Regions from separate parts of the Acidovorax sp. GW821-FHT10A04 genome, predicted to be linked through region 1. Evidence: predicted binding sites of a transcription regulator. Region 1 holds the regulator's gene; the other holds the start of a gene.
What was found. Region 1 encodes FNR, which switches genes on or off when oxygen is low (the NO sensors DNR and NnrR bind a similar motif). Its sites were predicted from a motif close to TTGATNNNNATCAA; they were not measured.

Region 1 (7,742 bases):
AGCCCAGGCTGCGCGCCGCCTCCACCAGCACGAACACCTGCCCGGCCGGCTGCACGCGGTGCACGGCCTTCTGCACGTCGGCATCGAAGTCCTGCACGCCAAAGCTCAGGCGGTTGAAGCCCAGCTCGGCCAGCACCGCCAGACGCTCGGCCGTCACGGTGCGCGGGTCCACCTCGATCGAGTATTCGCCGCCCGGCGCAAACGTGAAGCTGCGCTTGAGCACCGCCATCAGCTCGCGCAGCTTGTCGTCCGACAGAAAGGTGGGCGTGCCCCCGCCCAGGTGCAGCTGGCTCACCACCTGGCCCGTGCCGCAGTGGGCCGTGTGCAGCTCCACCTCGCGCGCCAGGTAGCGCAGGTACACGTCGCCCCGGTCGTGGTGTTTGGTGATGATCTTGTTGCAGGCGCAGTAGTAGCACAGCGACTCGCAGAACGGAATGTGCACATACAGCGACAGCGGCAGCGCCTTGCCCGGCGTGCCCGCCTTGCGCTGGGCCAGGGCCAGCACATAGTCGCTTTCGCCAAAAGCCTCGACGAAACGGTCGGCCGTGGGGTAGGAGGTATAGCGGGGGCCCGGCACGTCGAAACGGGTCAGGAGTTCGGGCGTCACAGCGGTCATGGGGAGCGTTTCCTTGTTGGATATGCACTTTGCCGCAGGCCTGCGCCCCCGTCCTTGACCTGGATCAAGTGTTGCGAGGCCCACAGGGCCCACAATTTGATTCATGTCAGCCACCACCACGCTCCTCTCGCCGGATGCGATCCGCTCGCAACCCCCAACAGCTGCTGCCCCCATGAACCCGCTCACCATCAAAGTCGCCTGCTCCAACTGCAACCTGCGCGAGCTGTGCATGCCCGTGGGCCTGAACGACGCCCAGTTGGAGCGCATCGACGAGATCGTGGCCACGCGGCGCAAGGTCAAGCGCGGCGGCACGCTGTTTCGCAACGGCGAGACCTTCACCTCGCTGTACGCCATCCGCACCGGCTTCTTCAAGACCTGCGTGGCCACCGAGGATGGGCGCGACCAAGTGACGGGCTTTCAGATGGCGGGAGAGATCATCGGGCTGGACGGCATCGTCAACGACCACCACACCTGCGACGCCGTGGCGCTGGAGGATGCCGAGGTCTGCGTGATGCCCTTCGACCGCATCGAGGAACTCTCGCGCGAGGTCACGGCCCTGCAGCACCACGTGCACAAGATCATGAGCCGCGAGATCGTGCGCGAGCACGGCGTCATGCTGCTGCTGGGCAGCATGCGCGCCGAGGAGCGCCTGGCGGCCTTCCTGCTGAACCTGGTGCAACGCCTGCATGCACGCGGTTTCTCGCAGTCCGAGCTGGTGCTGCGCATGACGCGCGAGGAGATCGGCAGCTACCTGGGCCTCAAGCTCGAAACCGTGAGCCGCACCTTCTCGAAGTTCGTCGAGGACGGCATCGTCGAGGTCAAGCAGCGCCACGTGCGCATCCTCGATACCGATGCGCTCAAGCGCATCGTCAATTCGCAGACCTGTAGCTGAACCTTCAGCCGGGAACCTGCAGGCGGGCCAGCACTTCGACTTTGCCGCTGCGGTCGACCCGCAGGATCAGCGCCTCGCCGGAACTGGTGTTGCCGCCCGCCAGGTCGGACAGCACGAACATGTGGGTGAACCAGGCCTCGAAACGGCCGGGGCGCTCGGATACAGATACCAGCGCCTGGCGCAGTTCGCGCAGATGCTCGGCGCCCGTGGTCTCGGGCGTGCCGCGCGGGGAGCCCAGCGCGGGCCACACCTGGGGCGCGGCGAATGCCAGCGTGGCGCTGTCGATGCAGCGGCACCAGGGGCTTGAAAGCACCCTGGCCGGCTGCAGTTGGCGTTCCTTGAACCATGCACCCGTGCGCCTAGCCTGCGCACGGCCCTGGTCGTTCAGGTTGCGTTGCGTGCTGCAATCGCCCAGGCGAAACCCCGGTGGATCGAAGGTACCCGGCGCCAGGGCATGGCGGAATGCCGCCACCACCCCACCCTCGCGCAGCAGGGCCTCGGCTTGCGAATCCTGGGACGCCCAGGCGCGCAGCGTGGCAAAGGCCAGGCCGGCACCCAGCACGGCGCGCCGGCCCATGGCCGCGTCCAGACGATGATGGGAATGGCAGGACAGCATGAAACTCCCCGTGGCGGACGGAACCGCTGGGCTCCACTGTAGCGGGGAGTGGCCCGATGGCCCCTGCCCGGCGCAAACCTGCAGCGGCCCAGGGGTCTTGGCGGGAGCGTGCGTGCTCCCTCCTCAATCGAGCGAAATGCGCTGCGCCTTGATCAGCTTGTGCCACCGGTCCGTCTCGGTGCGGATCAGGTCCGCATACTGGGCCGGGGTGCTGGCTACCGGCTCGATGCCGAAGTCGATGAGCTTTTGCTTGACCGCAGGCTGGTTGATGGCCGCAGCCACCTGTTTTTGCAGCGAGGCCACCACGTCCGCCGGTGTGCCTGCGGGCGCGACGATGCCCACCTGGGCCGAGGCCTCGACGTTCTTGAAGCCCAACTCGGCGAAGGTCGGCACATCGGGCAGCTGCGGCAGGCGCTTGGCACTGGCCACAGCAAGGGGGCGCACCTTGCCGGCCTTGATGAAGGCTCCGCCGGCGGCCAGGTCGACCATCATCGCGGGGATCTGGCCGCCGGCCAGGTCGGTCAGCGCGGGCGCAGCGCCGCGGTAGGGGATGTGGGTCATGAACAGGCCGGCATCGACCTTGAGCAACTCCATCGCCAGGTGGTGCGGGCTGCCCGCGCCGGCCGAGCCGAAGCTCATGGCGCCGGGCTTGGCCTTGGCCTTGGCGACGAAGTCCTTGGCGTCCTTGAAGTCGGCGCCTGGGTTGACCACCAGGATCATCGGGAACTTGCCCATCAGCGTCACAGGCAGCAGGTCCTTGCTGGGGTTGTAGCTGAGCTTGCTGTACAGCGCGGGGTTGAACACCATGGTGCCGTTGTCGGCCGACAGGATGGTGTAGCCATCGGGCGCGGCGCGGCCGGTCTCGGCGGCGGCAATCGCCGTGTTGCCCCCGGGCTTGTTGTCGATCAACACCGGTTGGCCGATCTGGGTCGAGAGCTGCTGGCCCACCGTGCGCGCGAGAAAATCGGAACCGCCGCCCGCCGGGTACGGCACCAGCCAGCGGATGGCCTTGGCCGGGTAGGTTTGCGCGCTGGCCGGGGCGGCCCATGCCAGCAATGCCGGCAGGGCGAGCATTCCAGCCAACAAGCGTCGATTCTTCAACATGTCTGCACCTCAGGGGATTAATATCTGCGTGATGTTACTCCGCTATGCGTAATAAGCCGGGGCAGCGTTTACCCTAGGTCCACCACCAAAACACCATGAGCACATCCCCTTCCACGGCCCGGGTGGCCGACCGCCGGCAACGGGTCCAGTCCGCCGAAATGGGGCTCAGCGTCCTCAAGGCGCTGACCCGCCTGGGCGGCGCGGCCAGCCTCACCGCCACGGCCGCCGAAGTCGATGAAAGCCCCGCCAAGGTGCACCGCTACCTGGCCAGCCTGTGCCAGCAGGGCTTTGTCGAACAATCGCCCGTCAACCAGCACTACTACCTGGCCCAGGAGTCGATTGCCATCGGCCTGGCGGCCCTGCGCCAGTGCGATCCCATCCGCCTGGGCGAGGCCTCCCTGCAAAGGCTGCGCCAGGCACTGGAAGTCACCGCCTTCCTGGCCGTGATGGGCAACAAGGGGGCCACCGTGCTGCGCATGGAAGAGCCCACCCTGCCCGTCACGGTGAACATCCGCGCGGGCTCGGTGCTCTCCACGCTGTGGTCGGCCACGGGCCGGGTGTTCCTGGGTTTCTCCAACGACCGGCTGGTGATCGACATGGCCGAGCAGGAGCTGGCCGAGGCCTCTGCCGAGCGGCGCTCGCAGCTCGACGGCACCCGGCCGGTGGAGCAGTTGCGCCAGCAGGTGCGCGCGCGGGGCTGGGCCATGGCCAATGACTCGCTGCTCAAGGGCATCAGCGCACTCGCCGCGCCGGTCTTCGACGCCACTGGCAATGTGTGCGCCTGCCTGACCACCCTGGGCGCCACGGGCGGCTTCGACCTGCGGCCCGATGGCGCCATCTGCCCCGCCTTGCTGCAGGAGGCGCGTCTCATCAGCCGGGCCATGGGCTACCAAGGCAATCCAGGGTAAACCCGAATCTTTGCAATCATATTGCGTAATACATTTACGCAAAAGGAGATTCACGATGACTGCCCCCGCCAACGCCTCCCGTTGCCCGGTCGACCATGCGGCGATGGCCGCCGCCCTCCAAAGCCCCACGGGCTGCCCCGTGAGCGCGCGCGCCGCGGCGTTCGACCCGTTCGCCCCCAGCTACCAGCAGAACCCGGCCGAGGTGGTGCGCTGGGCACGCGAGGAGGAGCCGGTCTTCTACAGCCCCGAGCTGGGCTACTGGGTGGTGACGCGCTACGAGGACGTGAAGGCGGTGTTCCGCGATAACCTCCTGTTCTCGCCCTCGGTCGCGCTGGAGAAGATCACGCCCGCGACGGAAGAGGTGCTGGCCATCCTGAAAAGCTATGGCTTCGCGATGAACCGCACCATGGTCAACGAGGACGAGCCCGACCACATGGCGCGCCGGCGCCTGCTGATGGACGCCTTCATGCCCGAGCGCCTGATGGACTACGAGCAGCCCATCCGCGATCTGGCGCGCAAGTACATGGACCGCTTCGTGGACAAGGGCCGCGCGGACCTCGTGGCGGAGATGTTCTACGAGATCCCGCTGACCATTGCGCTGCACTTCCTCGGCGTGCCGGACGAAGGGGCCGAGCAGCTGCGCAACTTCGCTGTGGCGCACACCCTCAATACCTGGGGCCGGCCCACAGCGCAGGAGCAACTGGAGATTGCCCACAACGTGGGCCGCTTCTGGCAGACGGCCCAGGGCATCCTGGACACCATGATGGCCAGCCCCGACGGCGAGGGCTGGATGTACGACTCCATCCGCCAGCACCACGCGCACCCGGACATCGTGACCGAGTCCTACCTGCGCTCGATGATGATGGCCATCCTGGCCGCCGCGCACGAGACCACGTCGAACGCCACGGCCAACGCCTTCATGACCCTGCTCTCGCACCGCCATGCCTGGGAGGAGATCTGCGCACAGCCCGCGCTGATCCCCAACGCGGTGGAGGAATGCCTGCGCGTCGCGGGCTCCATCATCGCCTGGCGGCGCATGGCCACGCGCGACACCGTGGTCGGCGGCGTGAAGATCCCCAAGGGCGGCAAGCTGCTGCTGTTCCAGGCCTCGGCCAATGCGGACGCCAGCCACTTCGAGGACCCGGACCGGGTGGACCTGCACCGCGAGAATGCGGTGGAGCACCTGACCTTCGGCTACGGCGCGCACCAGTGCATGGGCAAGAACATCGGGCGCATGCAGATGCGCATCTTCCTCGAGGAATTCGTGCGCCGCCTGCCGCACATCGCACTCGTCGACGGGCAGCAATTCGAGTTCCTGTCGAACACCTCGTTCCGCGGCCCGTCGGCGCTGTGGGTGCAGTGGGATCCGCTGCAGAACCCCGAGCGCCAAGCCGACAAGGCACCTGCCGTCCTCGCCAAGTTCCAGATCGGCCCACCGCCCAAGGACGGCATCGCCCGCGCCGTGGTCGTCAAGGACAAGCTGGCCGAGGGCGATGGCCTCTACCGCTTCATCATCGCCGCCGCAGGCAGCACGCCCCTGCCCACCTGGACTGCAGGCTCGCACATCGACCTGATCGCCGGGGGCCACCGGCGCAAGTACTCGCTGTGCGGCGCGGGCGCGCACCCGGGCTGCTACGAGATCGTGGTGCAGCGCGAGGAAGGCGGGCGCGGCGGCTCGCGGCACTTCTGCGACACCCTGCAGCCGGGCGACGAAATCCAGCTGGCCGGGCCCAAGAATCTGTTCCGCATCGACGAAGCAGGTGCTCACCACGTGCTGCTGGCCGCGGGCATCGGCATCACGCCCATCCTGGCCATGGCGGACCGGCTCAAGGCCTTGGGCCTGTCGTACGAGCTGCACTACGCGGGCCGCTCGCGCCAGAACATGGCCTTGCTGAGCCGCGTGCTCAAGGACCACGCCGGCCATGCCACCCTGCACATCAAGGCCGAGGGCCGGCGCATGGACCTCCCCGCGCTGCTGCGGCACGTGGACGGCGCCACCCGCGTCTACGCCTGCGGGCCGGACCGGCTGATCGCCGAACTCGAAACCCTGGCCGAGCACTGGCCCGAGGGCGTGCTGCGCTTCGAGCACTTCAGCACCGACAACGCGGCGCTGGACCCGAGCAAGGAGCACGCGTTCACCGCCGAGCTCAAGGACTCGGGCCTCACCATCGAAGTGCCGCGCCACCAGACCCTGCTGCAGGCGCTGCAGGCTGCGGGCGTGGATGTGCCCTGCGACTGCGGCGAGGGCCTGTGCGGCGCCTGCGAGGTGCAGGTGGCCGGCGGCGACATCGACCACCGCGACAAGGTGCTCACCAAGACCGAGCGCCAGGCCAACCAGCGCATGATGGCCTGCTGCTCGCGGGCAGCGGGGGAGCGGGTCATCCTGTTCCTTTGAGGGGAGGCGCGACCACGTTGGGAGTCCGCCTCCTCAATCCTGGGGATACCGCACGCGGGGCACCGCCGATAACCTGAAGGCTCCATGTCATCGACCTTCAGGAGCGCCTTCATGAGCCACCCCTCGCCCGAGCCCCGCCGCCAATTTCTGCAACACGCTGGCGCGCTGGCCGGCACCCTCAGCGCCCCGGCTTGGCTGGCCGCGTGCGCAAGCACGGCCTCCACGCCGTCGGACCCCACCCAGCTGACCTCTGCCCAGGCCATTGCGCAGATCAAGGGCGGCCAGATCAAGGCCGTGGACTATGTGGCCGCGCTGGTGGCGCGTGCCAGGGCGCTTCAGTCGCTCAACGCCCTCATCACGCTCGACGAAGCCGGCGCCCTGGCCGCCGCGCGGCGCATCGACGCGGCACGCGCCTCGGGCGCCGCGCTCGGCCCGCTGGCGGGCCTGGTGATCGTGGTCAAGGACAACATCAACACGGCCGACCTGCCCACCACCGGTGGCACGCCTGCGCTGCAGGGCTTCAAGCCACCGCGCACGGCGCCCTCGCTGCAAAAGCTCATCGACGCGGGTGTGATCGTGCTGGGCAAGGCCAACCTGCACGAGCTGGCCTTCGGCATCACCAGCACCAACTTCGCGCCGTTTGCGGGGCCGGTGGGCAACCCCTATGACCCCACGCGCATCCCCGGCGGCTCGTCGGGCGGCACGGCGGCGGCCATTGCCGCGCGCATGGTGGCGGCCGGCCTGGGCACGGACACGGGCGGCTCCACCCGCGTGCCGGCCGCCCTGTGCGGCATCGTGGGGCTGCGCCCCTCGGTGGGCAATGGCGGGGCCGAGCGCCGCTACCACGACCCACTGGCCGTGGTGCCCATCAGCCACACGCGCGACACCGTGGGCCCCATGGGCCGCACCGTGGCCGACGTGGCCTTGCTCGACGCGGTGATCACCGGCGATGCCAGCCTGCCGGCCCTGCCGCTGGCGCGCGTGCGCCTGGGCCTGCCGCGGCCGCTGTGGGCGGGGCTCGATGCATCGCTGGCCACGGTGGTGAACGCTGCGCTGGACAAGCTGCGCGCGGCCGGCGCCACGCTGGTGGAGGTGGACATGGCGCAGCTGCTGCCGCTCAACGAGAAGATGTCGTTCCAGATCGCGCTGCACGAGCCCGTGGCCGATCTGCCCGCCTACCTGGCGGCCAACAATGCGCCTGTGAAAACGGT
Region 2 (7,742 bases), on a different contig from region 1:
TCGCGTTGAGCACAAAGCACACCAGCAGGCCAATGACGTACAGGCTCGACAGGCCCTGGTGCAAATCCTGCGGCAGCTCCAGCGGCAGGTGGTAGTTGGCCAGCAGGGCAAAGCACGCGGTGTTGATGGCCACCATGCTCCAGATATAGGCCCCGCGCAGCAGGATGGCGCCCAGCGCAATCTGCAGCAGGTACAAAAAGACAAAGGGGTTGCTGGTGCCGCCGCTCAAATACAGCTGGGTGGTGAGCACGGCCACGTCCACCAGCAGCGCCAAAAACAGCTCCACGTTGCGCACCTGCACCCCCGTGCGCAGGCGCAGCAGGCTGACCACGTTGAACACGGCCAGGCAGCCCACCACCATCAGCATCTGGTGCAGGGGGATGGTCAAGCGCAGGCTGTGGTGGGCCACCTCGATGGTGAAGACCTGGCCGATGACGGCCATCCAACGCAGCTGAATGAGCTGCTGCAGGTTCTTGATGCCGGCGGCGGCATCGGCAGCGCGCGGGTTGCGCAAGAACTCGGCGCGCTTGGCGAGGCGTTGCAGGGGCATGGCTTGAGTTTAGTGCCCTGCTTGGGAAGCCTGGCGCCGCTCGTAGCGCACCACGAACCAGCCCGCGCCCAGCACCATCAGCGCCAGGCCGTACCAGGTAAGGGCATACACCGCATGGCTGTTGGCAAAGCGGATGGTGGTGAGCCCGGCGCGCGGCCAGGTGGTGCCCGCCGTGGCGGCGGCGGTGCCGGCCACTTCCACCGCTTCCGCCGTGGGGTTGGCCACGCCGCGCTGGGGCAGGCCGGCGTCGATGAAGAAGGGCGCCGCGCGGGGCAACTGCAGTGCCTGGGCGATGGCCGCCACGTCGCGCGAGAACCAGCGCTGGGCGGCGGGGTCGTTTCTGCGCAAAAAGCCGCCCTTGGGCTCGCTGATGCGGATGAGGCCTTGCACGGTGGCGGGGGTGGCATCGTCGGTCTTGCCTGCCCATTGCGCGCGCTGGTCCTGGGGGATGAAGCCGCGGTTGACCAGCACCTGGGTGCCATCGGCCTGCTGCAGCGCGCTCAGCACCCAAAAGCCCGAGCCCAGGGCGGTGACGGCCTGGGTGAGCAGGGTCTTGCCGGGCAGCCAATGGCCGCTGAGGGCCACGGGCAGGTATTCATGCGTGTCGGCCGTGATGCCGGGCCACTCGCTGGCCGGGGGCAGGGCCACGGGGGCGGCGTGCACGCGCTGGTCCACGCGCTCGATGAGGTCGAGCTTCCACACCCGCCGCTGCACCTGCCAGGTGCCCAGGGCCACGAAGCCCAGGAACAGGGCGATGCCCACCACCAGCAGCAGGGCGCGGCGCAGGCGGCGGGAGGCTGCAGGCGCTGCAGCGTGGGTTGCAGACATCGAAAACTCCTTGTCGGGACCACTGGCGCACAGGCCAGAAACAGATGCGGCCGCTGGAGGCGGCCGCTGTTCAATCCATCCAATGCGGCCCCGCTGGTGCAGGGCTGCACTCACCCTCAGGGGGTGTGGTGGCCGGCGGCGCCACCTTCGGTCTGGGTGGGCGGGGTCGGCGTGGGGTGGTCGGGCATCATGTTGGCGTTCATGTGGAACATGACCCAGAGCGTGCCGCTGATGGCAATGGCCACGAAGACCACGGTGAAGATGGTGGACAGCAGCGTCCAGCCGCCCTCGACCTTACCGTTCATGTGCAGGAAGCAGACCATGTGCACCAGGATCTGCACCACCGCGAAGCCGCCGAGCACGAGCACGGCGGTGTTGCGGTCGGCAATCACCTTGGACATGACCAGCCAGAACGGGATGGCGGTGAGGATGATGGACAGCACGAAGCCGACCATGTAGCCCGAGAAGCTGCTGTGCGGCCCCACGTCGCCATGGTGGTCGTCGTGGTGGTGGTCGTCATGGCCGTGGCCAGCGTTGGCGGTGTGTTGTGCGGCGCCCATGTCAAAGCACTCCCATCAGGTACACGAAGGTGAAGACGCCGATCCAGACGACGTCCAGGAAGTGCCAGAACATCGACAGGCACATCAGGCGGCGCTTGTTCTCGTGGATCAGGCCGTGTTTCTTGATCTGCAGCATCAGCACCACCAGCCAGATCAGGCCGAAGGTGACGTGCAGGCCGTGGGTGCCGACCAGCGTGAAGAAGGCCGACAAAAAGGCGCTGCGCTGCGGGCCCGCGCCCTGGTGGATCAGATGGTGGAACTCGTACAGCTCCAGCGCCAGGAAGCCCAGGCCGAACAGGCCGGTGATGGCCAGCCAGGCGAGCGTGCCGCCCACCTTGTTCTGCTGCTTTTGCAGCATGGCAAAGCCGAAGGTGATGGACGACGCCAGCAGGAAGGCGGTGTTGATGGCCACCAGCGGCAGATCGAACAGCTGCGCGCCGGTGGGACCGGCGGCGTAGCTGCGGCCCAGCACGCCGTAGGTGGCGAACAGCGCGGCGAAGATGAGGCAGTCGCTCATCAGGTAGAGCCAGAACCCGAGGGCGGTGCCGTTCTCGGGGTGGGGCTCGTGCGCCAGGTGGTACTCGCGGCGCGCCAGCGTGGCGGCCGTGGGGCCGCCTGCCGTGATGGCAGCGGCGGCTTGGTTGTAGGTGATATCAGACATGGCTGGCACGCAGTTGTTGGGTACGCAGGTTCTCGGTCTCCGTCACTTGCGCGGCGGGGATGTAGAAGTCACGCTTGTAGTTGAACGTGTGGATGATGGACACCAGCACCACGCCCGCGAAGGACAGGCCGGCCAGCAGCCACATGTGCCAGATGAGGGCGAAGCCCAGCACCAGCGACAGGGCCGAGATGATCACGCCCGCGCCGGTGTTGGCCGGCATGTGGATGGGCTGGAAGCCGGTGAGCGGGCGCGCGTAGGCGTGCTTCTTCATGTCCCACCAGGCATCGATCTCGTACACCTTGGGGGTGAAGGCGAAGTTGTAGTCCGGCGGGGGCGACGAAGTGGCCCATTCCAGCGTGCGGGCGTCCCATGGGTCGCCGGTGTGATCGCGCAGCTGGTCGCGCTTGAGGTAGCTCACCACGATCTGGATCAGCAGGCAGCCGATGCCCAGGGCGATCAGGAAGGCGCCGAAGGCGGCGATGACGAACCAGATCTGCAGCGAAGGGTCTTCGAAGTGGTTGGCACGGCGCGTGACGCCCATCAGGCCCAGGATGTACAGCGGCATGAAGGCCACGTAGAAGCCCACCACCCACAGCCAGAAGGAGCACAGGCCCCAGAAGCGGTCGAGCTTGTAGCCGAAGGCCTTGGGGTACCAGTAGTTGATGCCGGCGAACAGGCCGAACAGCACGCCGCCGATGATCACGTTGTGGAAGTGGGCGATCAGGAACAGGCTGTTGTGCAGCACGAAGTCGGCCGGGGGCACGGCCAGCAGCACGCCGGTCATGCCGCCGATGGCGAAGGTGACCATGAAGGCCAGGGTCCACAGCATGGGCAGCTCGAAGCGGATGCGGCCCTTGTACATGGTGAACAGCCAGTTGAAGATCTTCGCGCCCGTGGGGATCGAGATGATCATCGTGGTGATGCCGAAGAAGGTGTTCACGCTGGCGCCGGAGCCCATGGTGAAGAAGTGGTGCAGCCACACCAGGTACGACAGGATGGTGATAACGACCGTGGCGTACACCATGGAGGTGTAGCCGAACAGGCGCTTCTTGCAGAACGTGGCCACCACTTCGGAGAAGATGCCGAAGCAGGGCAGGATCAGGATGTAGACCTCGGGGTGGCCCCAGATCCAGATCAGGTTCACGTACAGCATGGCGTTGCCGCCCAGGTCGTTGGTGAAGAAGTTGGTGCCGGCGTAGCGGTCCAGCGACATCAGCACCAGCGCGGCGGTGAGCACCGGGAACGAAGCGACGATCAGTGCGTTGGTGCACAGGGCCGTCCACGTGAAGATGGGCATGCGCATGAGGTTCATGCCGGGTGCGCGCATCTTGATGATGGTGACGATCAGGTTGATGCCCGAGAGCGTGGTGCCCACCCCGGCGATCTGCAGCGCCCAGATGTAGTAGTCCAGACCCACCCCCGGGTTCTGCGCCCCCAGGTTGGACAGCGCGAGCCAGCCCGCGGTGGAGAACTCACCCAGGAACAGCGACACCATCACCAGGATGGCACCGGCGGTGGTCATCCAGAAGCTGAAGTTGTTGAGGAACGGGAAGGACACGTCGCGCGCACCGATCTGCAGCGGCACGAGGTAGTTCATGAGGCCCGTGACCAGCGGCATCGCCACGAAGAAGATCATGATCACGCCGTGGGCGGTGAAGATCTGGTCGTAGTGGTGCGGCGGCAGGTAGCCCATGTTGTCGCCAAAGGCCATGGCCTGCTGCAGGCGCATCATGAGCGCGTCGGCAAAGCCGCGCAGCAGCATGACCACGCCCAGGATCATGTACATGATGCCGATCTTCTTGTGGTCGATGCTGCAGATCCAGTCGCGCCACAGGGTACCCCACAGGCGGAACTTGGTGATGCCGGCCAGCACGGCCAGGCCGCCCAGCACGACACCGATGAAGGTGATCAGCACGATGGGCTCGTGCGCCATGGGTATCGAGTCCCAGGTGATTCGGCCCAGGGCCCAATGCGGTTCGGTTACAACGGGTGAGGTGGACATGTTCGTCAGTCTCTTAGGCGCGGATCATTGGCGGGAAAGGGTGCGGTCGTGGACCGTGGCGTGGCGCGCTTCGAGTGCGGCCACGATCTGGCCGGCGTTGTCGATGGTGCACACGTCCTGGGGCAGGTTCAGGCCCATGGCCTTCATGTAGGCCTCGCCACCGCGCTCGTCGATGGACATCATGTGGTGCATGCACATCTTGCCTTCTTCGACGCAGCGGTTGAGCACCTTGTCGTACAGGCCGGTTTCCACGCTGGCAAAGCGCTGCACGGGATCGCGCTCGCTGGGCTTGACGAGGTTCAGGTAGGTGGTCTTGTCCAGCGCCTTGCCTTCGGTCTTGGCCTTGGCCACCCACTGCTCGAAGTCGCCCTGGCTCAGGCCGTGGAACTTGAAGGTCATGCCCGAGAAGCCCGAGCCGCTGTAGTGCGAGGCGATGCCGGGGTACACGCCCGGCTTGTTGATCACGGCGTTGAGCTCGGTCTGCATGCCGGGCATGGCGTAGATCATGCCCGCCAGGTCGGCCACGTAGAAGGCATTCATCGTGGACGTGGCGGTGAGCTTGAACAGGATGGGGCGGTCCACCGGGGCGGCCAGCTCATTCACCGTGGCAATGCCCTGTTCGGGGTAGAAGAACAGCCATTTCCAGTCCATGGCCACGACCTGCACCACCATGGGGGTGGCCTGGGCTTCGAGCGGCTTGGTGGCCGAGATGCGGTCCAGCGGGCGGTAAGGGTCGAGCTTGTGGGTGCCGATCCAGGTCAGCGCGCCCAGCGCGATGATGATCAACAGGGGCACGGTCCAGATCACCAGCTCCAGCGTGGTGGAGTGGTGCCAGTCGGGGTCGTAGTCCTCTTCGGTGTTGGCGGTGTTGCTCTGGCGGTACTTCCAGGCGAACCACAGCGTGAGGGCGATCACCGGCACGATGATGATCAGCATCAGCAAGGTGGCCTGCACGACCATGTGGCCTTGCTGCGAGGCGATGTCGCCTGCGGGATTGAGGACGACGGCCTTGCTGCAGCCGGCGAGGCTGGTGGCGGTGGCCGCCAACGCAAGCCATGCCGGCCCGCGAAGTTGGGGAAGTTTGAACATGTGATGGGCCCAACAAAGGCGTTTAGGGGTAAACGCGAATGACAATTTGCCGCTCAATGTAATAGAGCAGCCAAATTTGTCCATTGGACATTTTGTCCAAGGTCAAGTTTTTGCCCCTTTTGGGGGCAGCCAGCGAACACACTGCCAGTACCGAAATCCCTGCAGAGACAGCCTATGGGCATTTGTCCTGCGAGAACGTGGGTGAAACCGCCCTTGTCGGGCCGGGCTGCTGGGTGTAAAACGTGGGTGTATCAGTTACACAACAAAGGAGCCCTGTTCATGAGCAGTCCCGCCTCTGCGATCTACCCGGCGAATGGCTTTGAAGAAGGCCACGCTTCCCTCTCCCGCGCGGACACCCATGAAGACGTCACCCCCAGCGAAATTGCCGTGGGCGTGATCATCGGACGCTCGTCCGAGTATTTCGACTTCTTCGTTTTCGGGATCGCCTGCGTGCTGGTCTTCCCGTCGTTCCTGTTCCCCTTCATGTCGCGCCTGGACGGCACGCTGGCCGCCTTTGCGCTGCTGGCCGTGGCCTTCGTGGTGCGGCCCATCGGCACCGCCATCTCCATGGCCATCCAGCGGCGCTGGGGCCGGGGCACCAAGCTGACCATTGCGCTCTTCCTGCTGGGCGTGTGCACGGTGGGCATGGCCTTTTTGCCGGGCTACAAGGACCTGGGCACCACCGCCATCGTGGCGCTGCTGATCCTGCGCATCGGCCAGGGCCTGGCGCTGGGCGGCTCGTGGGACGGCTTGCCGTCGCTGCTGGCGATGTCGGTGCCCAAGCACCGCCGCGGCTGGTACGCCATGATCGGCCAGCTGGGCGCGCCCGTGGGCTTCGTGCTCGCGGCCGGCCTGTTTGCCTACCTGTACGCCAACCTGTCGGTGCAGGAGTTCCTGGCCTGGGGCTGGCGCTACCCGTTCTTCGTGGCCTTTGCCGTGAACGTGGTGGCCCTGTTCGCCCGCCTGCGCCTGGTGGTGGGCCAGTCGTACACCGAGCTGCTGCAGGACCGTGAGCTGCAACCCGTGCCCGTGCACGAGGTGATGCGCGACGAAGGCAGCAACGTGCTGCTGGGCGCGTTTGCGGCGCTGGCCAGCTTTGCGCTGTTCCACCTGGTCACCGTGTTCCCGCTGTCGTGGATCACGCTGTACACGGACCAACCCGTGACCCAGATCCTGGGCGTGCAGATCGTCGGCGCCTTCCTGGCGGCCGGGGCCATCATGGTCTCGGGCTGGCTGTCGGACCACCTGGGCCGACGCAAGCTCTTGGGCGGCATGGCGGTGCTGATCGGGGTGTTCAGCTTCATGGCGCCGGTGCTGCTGAACAGCGGCGAAGTGGGCAGCACCATGTTCCTGCTGCTGGGCTTTGTGCTGCTGGGCCTGTCGTACGGCCAGGCCTCGGGCACGGTGACGGCCAATTTCTCACCCAAGAACCGCTACACGGGCGCCGCCCTGTCGGCCGACCTGGCCTGGATCATCGGCGCGGCCTTTGCCCCGCTGGTGGCCCTGGGCCTGTCGGCCCAGTTTGGCCTGCTGGCCGTGACGGTGTACCTGCTGTCGGGCGTGGCCTGCACCCTGGGCGCCCTGAACTTGAACCGCCGCATGGAGCGGCGCGACCGCTGATACCCCCTACAACCCTACAAGAGAGAGCGAGGGGCGGGCCTGTTGATAACAAGGCACGGCCCTGTAGAGAAGCGATGCAAGAACCCGGTGGCTGCCTTGGCGGCCACCGGGTTTTTGTTTTCAGAACCTGGTTTCAGGAATCGCGGCCGATGATCTCGAAGAACGCCCGGATCAGGCGCATGTCCCGGCGCTCGGCCAGGCAGACCACGTGGGCGTAGGTCTTGATCTGCGCGTCGCTGATGCGCACCGCGTGCAGGCCCGCGCCGGGCACGTATTCCACCTCTGACACGGCAGCGACGCCCAGGCCCTGCAGCACGGCCTCGCGGATGATCTCGCGGCTGGCGACTTCCATCACCACCGTGGGTTGCACGCCCGCGGCCTTGAGCGCCGACTCGATGGCCTTGCGCGTGGTGGAGCCCTGCTCGCGCAGGA

Region 2: a site for FNR is predicted at 5,783-5,796, ahead of cyoA (ubiquinol oxidase subunit II). Genes of this name have one in related genera too.

What each region holds. Positions count from the first base shown of each region.
Region 1 covers NZ_JBWKNZ010000006.1:190,832-198,573, forward strand. The annotation lists gene hemN (oxygen-independent coproporphyrinogen III oxidase) at 1-616, opposite strand, end outside; gene fnr (fumarate/nitrate reduction transcriptional regulator Fnr) at 789-1,508, shown strand; gene AC07PF_RS14975 (histidine phosphatase family protein) at 1,513-2,085, opposite strand; gene AC07PF_RS14980 (Bug family tripartite tricarboxylate transporter substrate binding protein) at 2,248-3,228, opposite strand; gene AC07PF_RS14985 (IclR family transcriptional regulator) at 3,324-4,136, shown strand; gene AC07PF_RS14990 (cytochrome P450/oxidoreductase) at 4,192-6,531, shown strand; gene iaaH (indoleacetamide hydrolase) at 6,643-7,742, shown strand, end outside.
Region 2 covers NZ_JBWKNZ010000020.1:59,001-66,742, reverse strand. The annotation lists gene AC07PF_RS30030 (ATP-binding protein) at 1-550, opposite strand, end outside; gene AC07PF_RS30025 (SURF1 family protein) at 560-1,378, opposite strand; gene cyoD (cytochrome o ubiquinol oxidase subunit IV) at 1,495-1,938, opposite strand; gene cyoC (cytochrome o ubiquinol oxidase subunit III) at 1,940-2,599, opposite strand; gene cyoB (cytochrome o ubiquinol oxidase subunit I) at 2,592-4,601, opposite strand; gene cyoA (ubiquinol oxidase subunit II) at 4,626-5,690, opposite strand; gene AC07PF_RS30000 (MFS transporter) at 5,970-7,310, shown strand; gene AC07PF_RS29995 (LysR substrate-binding domain-containing protein) at 7,444-7,742, opposite strand, start outside.